2 regions of the Vibrio sp. Vb1554 genome follow, and region 1 is predicted to be linked to the other one. Evidence: riboswitches for the same ligand, from Rfam matches in the RefSeq annotation. Region 1 holds a riboswitch; the other holds the start of a gene.

Region 1 (5,397 bases):
TCACTAACTGCTTTGTCTTTTGAAGGGCGGAAAGCAGCCTCTGTATTTGTATAAGGAATGCTATCAATCAGCTTTTGATACAGCGCCAAGCGCACCAAACCTTGTGGCTTCGATGGCATCTGTTTAGTGGTGGTTGGGAAAATATGCCCTAGTGCGATGTAGCTAGGATGAATTTGTACGATGCGCAGTAGTTCATAATAACCATGAGTAGAAAGACCAAGATGAATACCCGCTTTAGTTAGCTGAGCTAAATTCGATTCTTCTATGTCTTCTTGTCCTAGGTGAACACCATAAGCGCCATGCTTGATTGCCAACTGCCAATAGTCATTGATGAACACTTGTGCTTGATACTGACGACCTAGCTCAATTGCTCGAATGATCTGTTGTTCTAAATCGGCTTGTTGTGGGTTCTTGATTCGCAGTTGAATAGTGTTGATGCCTAGTGGCAGTAGACGCTCAATCCAAGCAACATCATCAACGACTGGATAGAGCCCTAGACTTTGCTTAGTTAGAGTTGGAAAGCTAACGCTCTCACCTTGTGCAGACCAACCAACTTGAATACCTAGTCGGTTATCCTCCAGTACAGGTGTGGGGAAATCATCAAATTGGGCAGCCCACTGAGTAGTTCGTCCCTCGTCAAGGTTGTCATTAAACAGTGTTTCACGTGAAACATTCGCTTGTTGAGTTAGCATTCCTCGAGCAAGTGTTAACGCATCTTCGATAGGAAAATCGAGTACTGTCAGCGTTACTATCCAAGCAAGATGATGTTCGGGATCGAACATTGCGTTGAATTTGGACTTAACGGAAAGCGCTCTCACTTCGTTGTTAATTGGGTGACGCCAGATATCAAGCTGAAGCACTTTCTCCTTTTCATCGGATACCTGCGTATCAGCAATGCCAATATAAATCGCTTTCGACGGTTGCTTAGCACACGCTTCTACCGACAAAGCAGAGCGGTAATAGAGCACAAATGAACTCTCATGCTCAGAGTCATAACCATCAATAAGGTCTGTCGTTATGTGCGTAGTCTGTTGGTCACGAACAAGCTGAATAGATTGAGTTGGGCTCACACCCAACTCAATGTCTTCAATGTTAAAACCCTGTTCTTTCGCCAACAACAAACATTGCTGAACTAAACCTGTCAGTTCAATCAATGATGACGGAATAAGGATTTTGCTCATTAGCCACTTACCTCGGCATGTGCTGCTGGGTGGTATAACTCAGAACCTGTATCTCTAAATTCTTGCGATTTCTGACGCATCCCCTCAAGAGGATCATCCAGCATTTTGATCGATATAGCTTGGTCCGCAGCAACTTGCTCAGTATCTTTTGCGTACTCTCGTACCTCTTGCGAAATCTTCATAGAGCAGAACTTTGGTCCGCACATCGAACAGAAGTGAGCAACTTTTCCAGACTCTTGAGGCAAGGTTTCATCATGGAAAGCACGCGCGGTATCTGGGTCGAGCGACAAGTTAAATTGGTCTTCCCAGCGGAACTCGAAGCGAGCTTTAGAAAGCGCGTTATCACGAACTTGTGCACCAGGGTGTCCTTTCGCCAAATCAGCGGCGTGCGCAGCAAGCTTGTAAGTGATCATGCCTACTTTCACGTCTTCTTTGTTTGGTAAACCAAGATGCTCTTTAGGAGTTACGTAGCAAAGCATTGCACAGCCATACCAACCAATCATGGCAGCGCCAATACCTGAAGTAATATGGTCGTAACCAGGAGCGACGTCTGTCGTCAATGGACCAAGAGTATAGAAAGGAGCCTCATGACAGTGCTCTAACTGCTCTTCCATGTTCTCTTTGATCATATGCATTGGAACATGACCAGGGCCTTCAATAATCACCTGTACGTCGTATTCCCACGCAACCTTGGTCAATTCGCCAAGAGTACGAAGCTCTGCAAATTGCGCTTCATCGTTAGCATCAGCAACCGAGCCAGGACGCAGACCATCACCAAGAGATAGTGCGACATCGTACTTAGCACAGATTTCACAGATCTCTCGGAAGTGAGTATATAAGAAGCTTTCTTGGTGATGCGCTAAACACCATTTCGCGATGATAGAACCACCACGAGAGACGATGCCAGTAACGCGTTTTGCCGTCATCGGTACATAGCGCAGTAGTAAACCGGCATGGATGGTGAAGTAATCAACGCCCTGCTCTGCTTGCTCGATCAGAGTATCGCGCATCACTTCCCAGTTAAGGTTTTCCGCCACACCATTCACTTTCTCAAGCGCTTGATACATTGGTACGGTACCGATCGGAACTGGACTGTTACGTAGAATCCACTCGCGAGTTTCGTGAATATTACGTCCAGTAGAGAGATCCATAACGGTATCTCCACCCCAGCGCGTTGCCCACACTAGTTTCTCTACTTCTTCTTCAATCGAAGAAGTGACCGATGAGTTACCGATGTTGGCGTTCACTTTGACCAAAAAGTTACGTCCAATGATCATTGGTTCGGATTCTGGGTGGTTGATATTGGAAGGGATAATCGCGCGACCTTCGGCGACTTCTTTACGCACAAACTCGGCGGTAATGTCTTTTGGAAGATTCGCTCCAAAGCTTTGACCCGGATGCTGTTGATTCAGCACTTCATCGCGGTATTGAGCACGCCCCATATTTTCACGCAGGGCGATGTATTCCATTTCTGGGGTGATTATACCTTTGCGAGCATAGTGCAATTGGGTCACACAATGGCCATCTTTGGCACGTCGAATACGTGGTAGATTACCGTAACGAAGATCGTCTAGTGTTTCGTCTTCTAAGCGTTCTTTGGTGTACACCGAGCTTACTTCATCAAGTAGCTCAGTATCGGCACGCTCTTCAATCCACCCTTCTCTCAGCTTAGGTAAGCCGCTATAGAGGTCTATGGTGTGCTCTGGATCTGTGTATACACCCGAGGTATCGTAAACGCGTACTGGCTCATTAGGCTCGAAAATAGGCGCTTCTTTTGTGCCTCCAATAAGGCTATCAGCGAGTGATATTTCACGCATTGGCACACGAATATCTGGACGTGAGCCTTCTACGTAGACTTTGCTTGAATTGGGGTACGGTTGTACCGAGAGTGTATCAATGAACTGTTTTGCTTCCAGTCTCGCTTGTTTGCGACTCGACATAGCATTTTTCCTTGCTTTGTTATACTAGATAAAAAGTAATTGGATAAAAATGCTTGGCGGATAGATGCGACAAGAGGAGTCAAATTAAGGCTAGTTAAAGCTTACGATATTTGCCTGTAACAACATTCGACTTTTGATAGATCAACCAGAAAGAGCTCCGGTGTGAATATCTTCTCTTGTTCCCTTCGCAGATTCTAATCTGATCAGGTTCAACGGATCCCGAATTAACGGTCTCAGCCTTATGGCACTCCGACAAGTGATGTCAGTATATAAAAACGGCTTGGTGAAACCAAGCCGACCTGTTCAATTTTTAACTACTTTGCTAGCTGCGCATCAATAATTGAAAGCCTATCCACGCCGCTGAAATACTTAACACTACATTCAACAATACGTTCAACCCCATCTTAAAGAAAGCGCCCTGCTGCATAAGCAACACATTATCCATCGAGAAGGTGGAAAACGTCGTTAGTGCCCCTAAAAAACCCAAGCCAATCACTTGTCGCCAAGGTTCCGTTGCCAAAAGTTCATTATCGAAAGCTGCTATCAATAAGCCCATCATAAATGAGCCAACAACGTTAACGGTTAACGTACCATATGGAAAACCACGCCCCAATAAAATGACACAAAGTTCAGAAATTAAGTAACGAGAACATGCACCAAATGCACCACCCAATGCAATAAAACCCAAAACGGATAGTTGTCCCATAATTCCCCCAGAAAAGTTAATGGCGACATTGTAATCAAATTTACGGCAATAGTGATTATACAATCTTAGAATTCAGCAAAGTATAGCGCTTAAAACTTATCAAGATTTTAAAAGTTACAGGAGTCACTTTACTTCAATGTACCCCATCAAACCCGTCTTCATATGTTCAATTACATGACAATGGTACATCCAACGCCCTGGTTTATCTGCAACAAATGCCGCTTTCGCACTGCCGTTTTTTCCAAGTAAGACCGTATCGGTATGAAACGGTTCGTCGAGTTTTTTGCCATCTAACTCAAGAACCGTAAATGTGTGTCCATGAAGATGAATAGGATGATGATATTGGGTGACGTTCTTTAGGTTGAAGATATAGGTTTTTCCAATCTCCAATGTTGAAAGCGGCGCTGGAATATTATCTTTGCTCATTCCTTCCCAAGCCCGTTTGTTCATCAGCCAGAATTGGGGGATCGCTTTGCCCGATTGATCAGCAGGAGTGATCGCCCCCTCCCACTCAAACACATAATCGATTTGCTCTGCATTTTTCAAATCGAGAGCTGGCACAGGGTTGAGAGGTAATAAAGGCAGTTTCTGGTTGTTCGACAGGTCAGACTCAACAACGTCAAACTCGCACAAAGGGAATGGGAAGCGTCCTTTCATTTGACGCACATAAACACGTTTTCCAGCCTTTGGAGCAATCAATCCGACATCTAACCTCATTCCTGGACCAATTTTATGCTGAGTGAGCTTATAAGGCGTTTTAACAGGGTTACCATCAATAGCAATAACCCAAGCCTCTGCACCTTCAATAGCGATCGGGTAAGTAATGGTGTTATCGACATTAGCAATTCTTAATCGCGTGGTAGCATTCTGCTTCAGCGTATAAACAGGTTCATGCACACCATTGACGCTACTCCACTCTCCGGGAGTCCCCATACGAGCGCTCAAGCGCGGTACCATAAGGTTCTTCCACTGACCTTGTTTGTCTAAGTGCCAATGCTTGAGGACGACTTCATGCTCTTCATCAAACTGAACAGGCTCTGCCTCTTCAACGACAATTAGCCCGACTAAGCCCTTACCAAGCTGCTTCACACTATTCATATGTGGGTGATACCAAAATGTGCCCGCATCTGGTGGTGTAAATTCATAAACGAATGTTTCACCTGGCATGATAGGCTGCTGGCTCAAGAAAGGTACACCATCCATTTCAATAGGGATTCGCAAGCCATGCCAGTGGATTGTAGTCGGCTCTGAAAGCTTGTTAGTAAACCGAATTATAACTTTCTCGCCTTGGCGACAACGAATCACAGGCGCTGGAATCGAACCATTAAATGCGAGTACGTCTGTGTTAAACCCAGGGACTAATTCTGCAGTAGAAGGCTCTGCAGTGATATCGTATATATATTGCCCCTGCTTATTAGTGCTCCTAGATAGAGAACATGCAGGTAGAACGGCAAGCGCGGAGATTGCTAAGGATGATTGAAGAAAGCGTCGACGAGATATATCCATACATAGTTACTCATTAATCCAGATCGGTTGAGTGTAACTAAATATAAATAGTGATTCCCCTTTA
Region 2 (5,397 bases), on a different contig from region 1:
ATTATTTGCTTTCCCAATTTTCTTTGGTTATTTTCTGTAATTATTTGCTTTCCCAAGGGATGGCTTTTTTCAATAACTTATCGGTGATGAAGTAGAGTGAGATAGACAGTACGGCGAGGATAAACAGCGCCGCAAACATCTCGTCAATGATCATGCGAGCGTTGGCTTGGAGCATCAGATAACCCAAGCCTTCGCTTGAACCTACCCACTCACCGACCACTGCTCCAATTGGCGCAATAACGACGGCAACACGAATACCTGAGGCTAAAGTTGGTAGTGCGGCTGGCAATTGAATATGACGAAGTAGCTGCCATTTAAACGCGCCCATGGTCTTGGCAAGGTCGAGGTAACCTGTTGGCGTATTGCGCAAGCCGTCATAGCAACATGTCGTGACGGGGAAAAAGATGATGATCGCCGCCATGACTACTTTTGATGCAATGCCGTAACCCAGCCAAAGCATGAGCACTGGCGCGATGGCGAACACAGGGATCGCTTGGCTAGCAATCAGAATAGGCAATAACCAACGCTTCAGCGGCTCGAACATCAGCATTTGCAATGCGAACAGCAAACCCATCGATAATCCAAGCGCCAAGCCAAATAAGATCTCTTGCGCGGTAACCCAAGTATGTTTGAGCAGGACATCGTAACGAGTGACCAATCTATCCAGCACTTCAATTGGTGAAGGTAAGATGAAGCTTGGCATGTCGAATATCACCACGACCAACTGCCACAATCCCAAGATCACCGCTGTGCTGATAACTAAGCGCAGAGCCGGATGGGTCACGCGTTCTTTTTTACTAATACGTGCCGAAACGGAGTTGTACTGAGTCATATCACTCATAGTCTTTCTCCAATTGATCCAAAATCGCTTGTTGAAGCGCGGCGCACTCTCCATCGAGAACTCGGGGCGGCTTGGAGTCTGGAACGACCAAGTGCTGAGCTTGCGCAGGTGTGCCTTGCAACACATAGAGTTGGTGAGCTAATCGCACCGCTTCTTGTGGGTCGTGGGTAATCAGAACAACCGTCTTATCTTTCAGCAATTCGGCAGACAAGGTTTGCAACTTATGACGAGTAACCGCGTCCAGTGCAGAGAAAGGCTCATCCATCAGAACTAGAGGCTTGTCTTGCATCAGAGTGCGAGCAAGGGCAACACGTTGTCTCATGCCGCCAGAGAGCTGAGCTGGCTTAGCATCCGCGTAATCGGCGAGTCCCACTTGGCTTAGTAAAATCAGTGCACGTTGTCTATTTTTCTCTGGTGCTTGCTCTTGAGAAAATCGAGAACTGAGGCAGACGTTGTCTAACACATTCAACCACGGTAGCAATAAATCCTGCTGAGCCATGTAAGCGATACGGTCATGCAGTGCAGCGCCATCCGTTGTGATGAGTTCGCCATGCCAGTCAACTTGGTCATCCAGCAGGCCAGCTAAGTAACGCAATATTGTGGTTTTCCCGCAGCCACTTCGTCCGAGTAATACCGTCCATTTACCGACGGGAATGGTCATGTTCATTCCTGCTAAAGTCGGTGTTTGGCTATCTTTGTATCGCAGACTAGCATCGGAAAGCTGAATGCCAATCGCGTTAGCGAACATAAGTATGACCCGCAAAAAAGTGGTTCACAGGGCCATGGCCTTTACCTACATCCAATTCATCAGCGTGTGCGATAGCTTGGCTGATGTACTGCTTACCCAGGTGCACCGCTTTGTGTAGGTTGTTGCCTTGGCCAAGATAAGACGCGATAGCAGAAGACAGCGTGCAGCCTGTGCCATGAGTGTTTTTGGTTGGAAAGCGTTTAGCGCTGATTAACTCGGCACTGTCTTGCATGATAAGCAGATCGTTGCTGTTTTCATTTTCTTCAAGGTGACCGCCTTTGAGCAGAATAGCTTTGGCGCCAAGCGCACGAAGGTCGGTAATCATATCGTTCATTTCAGATTCTGATTGAGGCATTGGCTTACCCGTCAATGCTGCGCCTTCGGGTAGGTTAGGGGTAATGATGTCTGCGAGCGGAATCAATTCTTCTTTTAAAGTGCTGATTGCCGACTGTTCCAGTAATAGATCACCGCTAGTGGCCACCATTACAGGGTCAATCACGAGGTGTTTTGGCTGGTATTGCTTAATTTTGTCTGCAACGACTTTGATGATGTTGGAATCTGCCAGCATGCCCACTTTGACTGCAACGATGTTGAGGTCGGTAAATACTGCATCAAGTTGGCTCTCTACATGGTCGAGAGGAATGGGGAAAATCGCAGAAACGCCTTGGGTATTTTGCGAAGTAATCGCCGTGATTACCGAGCAAGCAAAACTGCCGGTTGCGGACATCGCTTTGATGTCGGCTTGAATACCTGCACCGCCACCACTGTCTGAGCCCGCGATGGTCAATACGATAGGGGTAGGCAAGGCTGGCGTGTGATGTGAATGAGGTTGTGATTGCTGCGTCATGGTCGCTCCTACTACAAGACGTATAGGAACTGACTTTGACCGTTGCAGATAGATCGATTTTTCGATCGCTATCGCTTACCTAAGAGGGGCGACGAAAGGCAAAGTGTGCATAGTTCCCTACGTCAGTGCTAACTGAATCAGGTTCAACGGGTCTCGAATTTCGATCTCAGCCAACACTTGTCGTGTGGCCCCCCGACTATTTCGTTCGGATGATAGCAGGACCATTGCGGAAGGGATACGTTTTTTGAGCGTAATTATAATGAGTATTCAATTATGCGAGGTGAGTGATAAAGTAAGCACCTAAATGGTTTGCTGGGTGGAATTTACTAGTGCAACGCTCTGGTGAATGAGCAGAACCTGGAATATTTAATAAATAATCGTGGTCTCGTTAAGCAAGGATTAGCACAAAACAAGGTTAAAAAACTGTTAAAATTTAACGTATTGCCAATTTAACTTTGTTGAACTTTTTCACAGTTAATTAGGATGGCTAAGACGATCATCGAGCAAGGAGACTTCATGCTTAATTCTGTAACAGCGAAGTCAGTGATCGATCATGCGCTCTTTTTGGGGGCTGATTTCGCTGAACTATTCGTTGAACATCACCAAACCAACACTGTCCAGATCGCATCTGGTGAAGTGGATAAGGTTAACTCGGGTATCGATTTTGGTATCGGTATTCGTCTTTTTTTCGGTCATAAGGTGCTTTACGGTTACACCAACAGCACAGATGAAGCCGAACTAAAGCGCGTAACCTCGCTGCTTGCTGCAAAAGACAAGCGTGAGCAAATCGCGTCAGCGGGTTCTTTGAATTTGAACCGCTACCCAATCCAACATGGTTGCCGCATGCCACTAAGTAAGGATGCTAACCTAGATTCAAAAATCGCGTTTCTATTGAAAGTTGACCAAGCCGCACGTGCTGAGAGTGAGCATATCAGCCAGTTTATTGGCAGCGTGCTTCAGCGTGAACAACAAGTGTCTATCTTCAACTCAGAAGGTCTACACGTTGACGATACTCGTCATTACATCCGAGTTGCTGGTAATACCGTCGCTCAAAAAGGTAATGAGCAGTCTTCTGGTATGGAAGGTCCTGGCGCTCTTGCTGGTTGGGAATTCAGTGAACAGCTTGATGCCAAAGAGCTAGGTCAAACTATCGCGCAACAAGCGTTGGTAAAACTTGGCGCGGATGCTTGTCCATCGGGTGAAATGCCAGTGGTAATTGGTAACGGCTTTGGCGGCGTAATCTTCCACGAAGCGTGTGGTCACTTACTAGAAACCACTTCAGTTGCGAAGAAAGCTTCAGTATTCCACGACAAGATGGGCGAAATGGTTGCTCACACCGCGGTGAACGCAGTCGATGATGGCACCATGACCAACGAATGGGGCTCGATTCACGTTGATGATGAAGGTATGAAGACTCAGCGCACTCAGTTGATCAAAGACGGTAAGCTAACCAGCTTTATGGTCGATAAAATGGGTGGCATGAAGACAGGTTACGAACCTACGGGGTCTGGTCGTCGTCAAAACTACAAGTTTGCACCAACCTCGCGTATGCGTAACACCTTTATCGAAGAAGGCGAGCATTCACTTGATGACATGCTGGCAGGCATCGAGCGTGGTATCTATGCGAAGAAGATGGGTGGTGGTTCGGTTCAACCGGGTACGGGTGAGTTTAACTTTGCTGTTCGTGAAGCTTACCTCATTGAAAATGGCAAAATCACCAAACCTCTGAAAACAGCAACGCTGATCAGCACGGGTCCAAAAGTGTTGAAAGAAATCAGCATGGTCGGCAGAGACATGGCGCTTGCGCCGGGCATGTGTGGTTCAGTAAGTGGTTCAGTACCAACAACAGTCGGTCAGCCAACGCTGAAAGTCGATAACATTCTGGTAGGAGGCGGTAACTAATGAGCCAAGAACAACAACTTCTCAATGCGGTTGATTACGTCCTATCAGAAGCAAAACGCCAAGGTGCAGAAGCGGACGTCATTGTAAACCGCAACAGCAGCTTTTCTCTGAAAGCGAACCAAGGAAAGCTGGATGAGTACAAAGTAAGTTCAAGCCAAGTGCTGGGTGTTCGTGTTGTGAAAGATGCGCGTGTTGCAACGAGCTATTCTGAGTCGTTAGAACAACCAAGCTTAGATTTGATGCTGACTAATGCACTGCAAAGCGCTCGTTTTTCCAAGCAAGATGAACATCAGACCATTAGTTGTGTGAACAGCCAAATCACGACTGACGTGGCTGAGATTGCTCAAGAAGACACAACTTCGGTTGATGAAAAAATTGAACTGTCTCTCGCACTTGAGCAAGGCGTAGTGGCTCTGCCTCACGCTTCTAGCGCACCTTACAATGGTTACAGCGATGGCGAAACACAACTGATCATTGCCAATACTCAAGGCACATTGTGTCAACACTTCGAGCGCTCGTTCACTTGTTACGCGTATACCTTGTTTGAAAAAGACGGCAAACAGTCAATGGCGGGTAGAATGTCACTTGGTCGCCGTTTTGATGAGTTGAATCCAGCTTACTGTATAGAAGGTGGCTACAACCTTGCTCGTGATCTTCTGGAAGGCGCTCCGGTTGCGACAGGTAACTACCCTGCTATTTTCCACATCAATGCGCTAGCAAGTTTATTCGGTGCTTTCGGCAGTGCTTTCTCTGGCGTAAGCGCGATGAAAGGCATTACGCCACTGGGTGACAAGCTTGGTCAACGTGTTGCGAGTGATTTAATTACCTTTACTGATACGGCTTACATGCCAAATGGTATGGCAATCGCGAGTTTTGATAGTGAAGGCTTCGCTACTCAAGATAATGTCATGATTGCTAATGGTGAGTTGAAAACCTTGCTACATAACAGCCAGACCGCAAGTTACTTGGGCGCAGTCTCGACAGCAAGTGCCGCTCGCGGTGCAAAATCGAGCCTAGACGTATCAGCGAATCACAAAGTGATTGCGACGGGTAACAGCA

The links. A riboswitch is a leader RNA that binds a small molecule or an ion and turns the genes downstream of it on or off. The one in region 1 is predicted to bind thiamine pyrophosphate.
Region 2: another riboswitch for thiamine pyrophosphate. It lies ahead of thiD (bifunctional hydroxymethylpyrimidine kinase/phosphomethylpyrimidine kinase); the one in region 1 lies ahead of thiC (phosphomethylpyrimidine synthase ThiC).

Annotation. Positions count from the first base shown of each region.
Region 1 covers NZ_JAWPOJ010000043.1:24,876-30,272, forward strand. The annotation lists gene R8N28_RS22120 (thiamine phosphate synthase) at 1-1,181, opposite strand, end outside; gene thiC (phosphomethylpyrimidine synthase ThiC) at 1,181-3,121, opposite strand; TPP riboswitch at 3,285-3,383, opposite strand; gene crcB (fluoride efflux transporter CrcB) at 3,444-3,827, opposite strand; gene R8N28_RS22135 (multicopper oxidase family protein) at 3,951-5,333, opposite strand.
Region 2 covers NZ_JAWPOJ010000017.1:2,259-7,655, reverse strand. The annotation lists gene R8N28_RS14735 (ABC transporter permease) at 41-841, opposite strand; gene R8N28_RS14730 (ABC transporter ATP-binding protein) at 834-1,589, opposite strand; gene thiD (bifunctional hydroxymethylpyrimidine kinase/phosphomethylpyrimidine kinase) at 1,579-2,436, opposite strand; TPP riboswitch at 2,534-2,641, opposite strand; gene R8N28_RS14720 (TldD/PmbA family protein) at 2,953-4,338, shown strand; gene R8N28_RS14715 (TldD/PmbA family protein) at 4,338-5,397, shown strand, end outside.